Regions from separate parts of the Pseudomonas sp. LR2-20 genome, predicted to be linked through region 2. Evidence: riboswitches for the same ligand, from Rfam matches in the RefSeq annotation. Region 2 holds a riboswitch; the other holds the start of a gene.
What was found. A riboswitch is a leader RNA that binds a small molecule or an ion and turns the genes downstream of it on or off. The one in region 2 is predicted to bind cobalamin.
Positions count from the first base shown of each region.

Region 1: another riboswitch for cobalamin. It lies ahead of OCX61_RS16965 (ABC transporter substrate-binding protein); the one in region 2 lies ahead of cobW (cobalamin biosynthesis protein CobW).

Region 1 covers NZ_AP025944.1:3,810,728-3,814,785, reverse strand. The annotation lists gene OCX61_RS16970 (FecCD family ABC transporter permease) at 1-741, opposite strand, end outside; gene OCX61_RS16965 (ABC transporter substrate-binding protein) at 741-1,751, opposite strand; cobalamin riboswitch at 1,861-2,064, opposite strand; gene OCX61_RS16960 (acetyltransferase domain-containing protein) at 2,093-3,259, opposite strand; gene OCX61_RS16955 (TonB-dependent receptor) at 3,469-4,058, opposite strand, start outside.
Region 2 covers NZ_AP025944.1:3,240,541-3,244,598, forward strand. The annotation lists gene cobN (cobaltochelatase subunit CobN) at 1-217, opposite strand, end outside; gene cobW (cobalamin biosynthesis protein CobW) at 221-1,288, opposite strand; cobalamin riboswitch at 1,389-1,595, opposite strand; gene fni (type 2 isopentenyl-diphosphate Delta-isomerase) at 2,055-3,101, shown strand; gene OCX61_RS14480 (LysR family transcriptional regulator) at 3,152-4,058, shown strand, end outside.

The sequences.
Region 1 (4,058 bases), 570 kb from region 2:
GCAACTGATCAGCAGCAACTGGCTACGGCGTACGGCAATGCCCAGCGACGCCGCCGAGTCGGCGCCGAAGGTAAAGGCATCCAGCGCCCGACGGTGCCACAGGCACACTATCAGCCCGAACACGGCCACCGGCATGGCCAGCCACACCGACGGCCAACGCACCCCACTGAGGTTGCCTAGCAGCCAGAACAGGATGCCCCTGGCCTGCTCGGCGGTGGCTGACTTGGTGATGAGAAAGGCAGTGAGGGCGTTGAACAGCTGCGAGCCGGCGATGCCGGCGAGGATCACCTGGGCATTGTTGCCGCCTGGTCCGGCGGCACGGGCCAGCACCAGCACCAGGGCGAACGCCGCCAGGGCACCGGCGAAGGCGCCGCCGGACATGCTCAGGGCTGCGCTGCCCAGGCCCAGCAGGCCGACCAGCACCGCGCCGGTCGAGGCGCCGGCGGACAGGCCCAGCAGGTAAGGTTCGGCCAGCGGATTGCGCAGCAGCGCCTGCAGGATCACCCCGCAGGTCGCCAGCCCCGCACCGCAGGCGGCGGCGACCAGCGAGCGGGGCAGGCGGTAGTTCCAGACGATGCCGGCGTCGATCGGGTCGACCGGGTAGCCGGCCTGCCACAGGTGGTTGGCCAGCACCTGGCAGACCACGCCCGGCGACAGGTTGGTCTCGCCGATGGCGGTGCCGGCCAGCACGGCTGTGAGCAGGGCCAGCAGGGCCAGAGCGCTGTAGGGCAGTGCTTTCATCACTGCGCCGCTTTGCCGCTGGCGAAGGCCGCAGACAGGGTCTGCAGGCCACGGAACAAGCGGATACCGGCCTGCATGGCGTCGGCATCGAGGATGATGATGCGGTTGTTTTTCACCGCGTCCATGTGCTTCGTCACCGGGTCGCTGTGGAGGAATTCGAGCTTCTTCTGATAGTCGTCGGCAGGGTAGCGGCGGCGGTCCATGCGCGCGATGATCAGCCAGGTCGGGTTGGCTTTGGCCAGGGTTTCCCAGCCCACGGTCGGCCACTCCTCGGTGGACTCGACCACGTTGCGCACGCCCAGCGTTCGCAGCATGAAATCGGCCACGCCCTGACGGCCGGCAACGTAGGGAGCGATGCCGAGGTCGGCACTGGAGAACCAGAACAGGGCCGAGGTGTTGCTCAGGTCCTTGCCGCTCAGTTGCTGTTTCGCGCTGTCCAGGCGAGCCTTGAGGTCGGCATTGAGTGCGGCGCCATGGTCCTGCACATCGAAGATCTCGGCCAGTTGGCTGACGCTCTTGTAGATGCTCTCGATCTGAAACGCCTGCAGGCGGGTGCCGTCGGCGCCGACCAGGTTGTCCTTGCCTTCGCAGTCCGAGGGCAGCAGGTAGGTCGGGATGTTCAGCTCGCTGAACTGTTCACGGGTAGCGACCGCGCCCTGGGCGCCGACCATCCACTCGAACTGCACTGCCACCAGCTGCGGGCGCTTGCCGACCACGGCTTCGAAACTGGGCTCATTGTCGGCCAGGCGCGGCACCTGAGCGTTTTGCGCCTGGTACTCGGGGAGCACGTTGTTGTACCACAGCGAGGTCCCGGCCAGTTTGTCGCCCAGGCCCAGCGCATAGAGCATTTCAGTGCCGGCCTGGCCTATGGTGACCGCACGCTCGGGCGCCTGGGTGAAGGTCTGCGCTGTGCCGCAGTTGTCGAGGGTTAGCGGGTAGTGGGTGGCGGCGGCCTGGGCCAGGCCGGTGAGGCTCAGGCCTGCGAGCAAGGTGGCGATACGGGGCAGCATGCTGGGCGATCTCCTATCGGACAGTTCTGGTGAGGAACGCACGGACAGGCATCGCCGAGCCCCTGCATGTACAGGGGCAACACGGATGGCCATCCCGGACACCCCGCCGGTTGGTGAATGTTTGCCGGCAGGTCTCCTGACTGGTGCGTCCTCGCCCGGCTCCGGCCTTCCCGGATCTGTTGATCCAGTGGCATCGATGGAGCAGGCTCGGCACCTACAGTTGCGGGGGCAGTTCCGATTGGCGCGCCTTGTGGGGCGGGCCCTGGGATTCCCTATTAATTCCGTGGTGGAAACCGGCGGCCCGCATGGTAGACGATCCGGCCGCCGGGTGAAACGCCAAATCAGAAGTACTTCAGCCAGCGGATGTCGCGCCGGCGCGCCTTGAGCCGGGCGAACCCGCGCACCGGCAGGTACAGCGCCACTGCCAGCAGCAGCGCAGCCAGCCACACCGCGCCGATGCCATCGAAGCCGAAGTAGTCGCCATGGTTGAGGCCGAGCAGCGCCACGCAGGCCAGGTACAGCAATTTGAGCACGTACAGGTGCAGCAGGTAGAAGAACATCGGCGCCGCGCCGAACACCGCCAGGGCGCTGATCCAGCGGGCAAGCCCTGCGCGTTCGAAGGCGCGCAGCAACAGCAGGCCACAGCCCAGGGTCAGGGCCAGGAACAGCAGCGAAGGCGGGTACTTGGTGATGTTGAAGAAGCTCATCAGCGTCTGGGTGATGGTTGGATAGCCGCTCCACGGCGCTTCACCGTAGCCGTTGTAGAGGCGCAGCACCATGAAGCCGAGCAGGGCAATGACGCCGGCCATCAGCAGCCGATGCTGGCGCTCGGCGGCGTCGCTGCCACGGGCGAACCACGGGCCCAGGCCATAGCCCAGGGCGATCACGCCGATCCACGGCAGCACCGGGTAGGAGGTGCGCAGGCGCAGGTTCTCCGAGACTTCCAGCCAGCCACGCTCATGCAGGATCGCCCACGGCACGTGCATGGCCGAGTCCACGCCGAAGTGCAGGCCGTCGAGCAGGTTGTGCCCGGCGATGATCAGCGCGCCCAGGGTGAGCAGGGCAGGGCGTGGCAGCCACACCAGCAGCGACAGGGCGATCATGCTCACGCCGATGGCCCAGATCACCTGCATGTAGATCACGCTCGGCGGCAGCTGGAAGGTCCAGGCGAAGTTGACCAGGGTGAATTCCAGCACCACCAGGAACAGCCCGCGCTTGAACAGGAACGCCGAGACATCGCTGCGGCCCTGGTACTTCTCGCCATACAGCCAGGCCGACAGGCCGGTGAGCAGGACGAACACCGGGGCGCACAGGTGGGCCAGGGTGCGGCTGGCGAACAGCGACGGGTCGGTGGCATCGATGCTCATCGGGTCGCTGACCTGGCGGTGCAGGAAAAAGGTTTCGCGCACGTGGTCGAGGAGCATGAACAGGATCACCAGGCCGCGCAGGGCATCGATGCTCTGCAGGCGCTGGGTAAGCAGGGTGGGGGTGGCTGAGGCACTGGTCATGGAAAGGGTCGCAGGCAGGAATCAATGTCAAATGAAACGTTATCTTATAACTATTTTATTTGCGGTTGATAGCAGTTTTTGAGTTGCCTGAGCTGGCCTCTTCGCGGGCAAGCCCGCTCCCACAGGTACTGTGCAAGGCCTGAAGCTTTTGCAATCCCTGTGGGAGCGGCGGTTCGGCGCCCCGATTCACCCGCGAAGAGGCCCTCAAATCAGAAGGTGTAATCCACGGTGGCGAAATACGACCGTGGTGCGCCCATCACCCATTGCTCGCCACTGAATATCGACGCCACATACTCCCGGTCGAACAGGTTGTTCACCTGCAACCCCAGCCGCACATCCGGAAGCACCTGCCAGCCGATGTTCGCATCGACCACGGTATACCCCGGCGCACGCTGGCTATTGGCCGTGTCGGCATAGCGCTCATCCACATACCGCGCGCCAATCCCGGCTTCCACCTGCTGGCCAAAGCCCTTGCTCAACCACAGGTTGGCCGTGCGCCGCGGTACATTGGCCGGCCGGTTGCCGGCACGGTCCTGGGCCACGCCATCGACCACCTCCTCGAAGTCATCGAACTTCGCCCGCACCAGCGCGGCATTGGCCGACACCTGCCACTGCTGCCCCAGGGCCAGCTCCAGCGACATCTCCAGGCCATCGGAGGTCTGCTGCCCGGCCTGCTGCGCCTCGTGGGTGATCGGGTCATCCACCAGCAGCTTGCGCTTGACGATATGGAACGCCGCCAGCGTCCACTCGCCACGGCCCTCCCAGAAGCGCTGCTTGAGGCCCAGTTCGGTCTGCTTCG
Region 2 (4,058 bases):
CCACATACAGGTCAACCGAAGCATGGTTCTGCACCTGCATCGGGTTGGCCAGGCGCAGGCTGGGGAAGTCGGCCGGCAGTTGCTCGGCGGTTTCGGCGAGCAATGCCAGGTGCGAATCGCCGCTGCAGAGAATCACCAGCTCGGCGGGTGTCTGGCCGAGGTCGGCGATGCTGTCGTCCGGCACGAAGCCGCCGGGCTGGGTCCGCAGCAGGTGCATGGGTCAGGCGCCCAGGGCCTGGCGCAGGCGCGTTTCCAGTTGCGCGGCATCGAGGTCCTGGCCAATCAGTACCAGGCGGGTGATGCGTGGCTCGCCGGCGCGCCAGGCGCGGTCGAAGTGCTTGTCGAAACGGGTGCCCACGCCCTGCACCAGCAGGCGCATCGGCTTGCCTGGGATGGCCGCGAAGCCTTTGGCGCGCAGGATGCCGAACTCCACCACCAGCTGGGTCAGGGCATCGAGCAGCAGGCTTTCGTCGGCTTCGGGCAGGTCGATGGAGATCGAGTCGAAGGCGTCGTGGTCATGATCGTCATGATCGTCGCTGTCATGGTGGGAATCGTGGTGGGTGCGGCGGCCGTCGATGTGCGCCTCGGACTCTGCACCCACGCCCAGCAACACCTCCAGCGGCAGCCGGCCGCTGCTGGCCTCGATCACCTTGACCGCAGGCGGCAGCTCTTCGGCCACTTCGGCACGGACCTTGGCCAGGCCTTCGGCGTCGATCAGGTCGGCCTTGTTCAGCACCACCAGGTCGGCGCTGGCCAGCTGATCGGCGAACAGTTCGTGCAGCGGCGATTCGTGGTCCAGGTTGGGGTCGAGCTTGCGTTGCGCGTCGACCTGTTCCGGGTAGGCGGCGAAGGTGCCGGCGGCCACGGCCGGGCTGTCGACCACGGTAATGACCGCGTCAACGGTGCAGGCGTTGCGGATTTCCGGCCACTGGAAGGCTTGCACCAGCGGCTTGGGCAGTGCCAGGCCACTGGTTTCGATGAGGATATGATCGAGGTCGCCGCGGCGTGCGACCAGTTCGCGCATCACCGGGAAGAACTCTTCCTGTACGGTGCAGCACAGGCAGCCGTTGGCCAGTTCATAGACGCGGCCGCTGGCTTCTTCCTCGGTGCAGCCGATGCTGCATTGCTTGAGGATTTCGCCGTCGATGCCAAGCTCGCCGAATTCGTTGACGATGACCGCGATACGGCGGCCCTGGGCGTTGTCGAGCATGTGGCGGAGCAAGGTGGTCTTGCCCGAGCCGAGGAAGCCGGTAACGATGGTGACGGGGAGCTTGGCCAGTGTTTTCATGTCGCGTTGCCCTTGGCAGGTTGGCGCGGGCACACGGGACGAAAGCCGCAGGCCAGGCCGGCCGGGCTCGTTCGCCACCGGATCACCCCGCCCGGTTGAAAGTCGAAATCGTCTCGAGGCAGGTCTCCTGGCTTGCACCGTTCCAGCTCTTTGCAAGAGGCTGGCGGGATGACGCCTTCCCGCGCGTTGGCGCAGTGGCTGTGTCGATCCGTTATGGGTGCCTACAGTTGCGGGGGCAGCCGCGGCTTGAACCGCGTTCCCGTCTTAGCTTCGGCCTGGCCGAAGAACCTCGAAGTCGCAAGGCTACGCGGGGGGTGGCGGGGGGTCAACTGTTGCCTGGCAGGTGTTTGCCGAAAGTGTTGCAGCGCCTATGAGATCGAGCGCCGCCCGCGCGGCGCATCGCGAGCTGCGCTCGCTCCTACGTTTGTTTCCGGCCAGTAACGCCTGTGCCAGGCGCGCGCGACCGCCTTGTTGGTACGACGCGATATCGCGCCATGCGCCAAGGCGTTCGCGCGAAAATCCCCCAGGAATAATTGGCCCGAAACAAACGTAGGAGCGAGCGTAGCTCGCGATGCGCCGCGCGGGCGGCGCTCGATCTCATAGGCGCTGAAACGCTTTCGGCAAACACCTGTCAGCCTCTACGCGCCCCCCTTCGCGCCCTCACTCCAACCCCCGAAGGAACCGCCGGCATCCGCTACTGCCTGATGCTGTATCGATTTTCAGCTTAGCTATAGATACACCTGCTGCCCCTCAAAACGGAGCCGGCATGAAGAAAAACCCAATCAGCCGACGCAAGAACGATCATCTGGATATCGTACTGGCCGCCGGCAATAGCTCATACGGCGTAGACCCAGGCTGGTCGGCACTGCGTTTTGAACACTGCGCATTGCCGGAATTGGCCCTGAACGACATCGACCTGGGCACCCAACTGTTCGGCCATACCCTGCACGCCCCGCTGCTGATCAGTTCCATGACCGGCGGTGCCGAACGCGCACGCTTCATCAACCAGCACCTCGCCGAGGCTGCCCAGGCACTCGGCATCGCCATGGGCGTGGGCTCGCAACGCGTCAGCCTGCGCAGTGGCCACGACCAGGGCCTGACCACCGAGCTGCGACGCCTGGCACCCGATGTGCCACTACTGGCCAACCTCGGCGCTGCCCAGTTGCGCGAGGCAGATGGCCTGGACCTGGCGCGCCGCGCCGTCGACACCCTGCAGGCCAATGCCCTGATCATCCACCTCAACCCCCTGCAGGAAGCCGTGCAGCCAGAAGGCGACCGTGACTGGCGCGGTGTGCTGAAACGCATCGAAACCCTGACTACCCAATTGCCGGCGCCGGTGATCGCCAAGGAAGTCGGTGCAGGCATATCGCCCAGCGTGGCGCGCATGCTCTGCGATGCTGGCGTCGCCATGATCGACGTGGCCGGTGCCGGCGGTACCAGCTGGGCAGCGGTGGAAGCCGAACGCGCCAGCAGCGCCGCCGAACGCGAGGTCGCCCTGGCGTTTGCCGACTGGGGCATCCCCACCGCTCACTGCCTGCTGGCCGTGCGCCACGCCGTGCCGGAAATCGGCCTGATCGCCTCTGGCGGCGTGGCCAATGGCGTCGATGCCGCCAAGGCCATTCGCCTGGGTGCCGACCTGGTAGGCCAGGCTGCCAGCGTACTGAGCGCCGCCGTGAGCTCCACCCAGGCTGTGGTGGAGCATTTCGATATTCTCCTGCGCCAGCTGCGCATCGCCTGCTTCTGTACCGGCTCGCGCAACCTCGCGCAGTTGCGCAGGGCACGCTTGCTGCCGAGCCACCTGCCACCGCCATGAGGCCTGTTGCTGTGGCATGATCAGTGTCCCCTTCCCGCTGGCGCATCGGCATGCTGATCGACGAAGAACTGACCCTGAAAAAGCTCGAAACCTTCCTCGCCTTCATGCGCAGCGGCAACCTCGGCCGCGCCGCCGCTGAACTGTCCACCAGCGCGGTCAGCGTGCACCGCGCCATCCACTCCCTGGAAAGCGCCCTGCGCTGCCCGCTGTTCAAGCACGAGGGCCGCCAGTTGATCCCGCTTGAAAGCGCCTACGTGCTGGAAAAGAAAGCCCGCCAACTGATCCAGGACGCCGAGCAGATGGTGCGCCAGACCCGCGAAGCCGCCGGTTTCTATGCCGAGCGCTTCCGCCTCGGCGCGCTGTATTCGCTGACCGTCAAGACCGTGCCAAAGCTGGTAATGGGCCTGAAGCTGCGGCGCAGCGAGCTGAACATTGACCTGACCCTGGGCTCGAACGTCGACCTGCTGCAACGCCTGAAGAACCACGAGCTGGAAGCCATCCTGGTGTCATTGGACGAGAGCGCGGCCGACCCGGCCTGCGAACAGCTGCAGCTGTTCTCCGACGACATTTTCCTCGCCGTGCCGACCGATTCACCGTTCGCCGAGCAGCAGGAAGTGGACCTGGCAGACCTGGCCGACTCCACCTTCATCACCCTGACCCAGGGCTTCGCCACCCACCGTGATGGCGCACGGGTGTTCCAGCAGGCGGGGTTCGAGCCCAAGGTGGCGATGCAGGTGAACGACATCTTCACCCTGCTGAGCATGGTCAGTTCCGGAGTGGGGTTCGCCCTGCTGCCGGGGCGGATCGCAGCGGTGTACGAGAACCGCGTGAAGCTGATTGCGCTGCAGGCGCGCTATCGCTTGCAGCAGCATATCGGAGTGGTGTTTCTCAAGGCTCGGGAGCGGGAGCCGAATTTGTTGGCGTTGTTGGCTGAGTGCCGGATGTACAGCAGGGAGA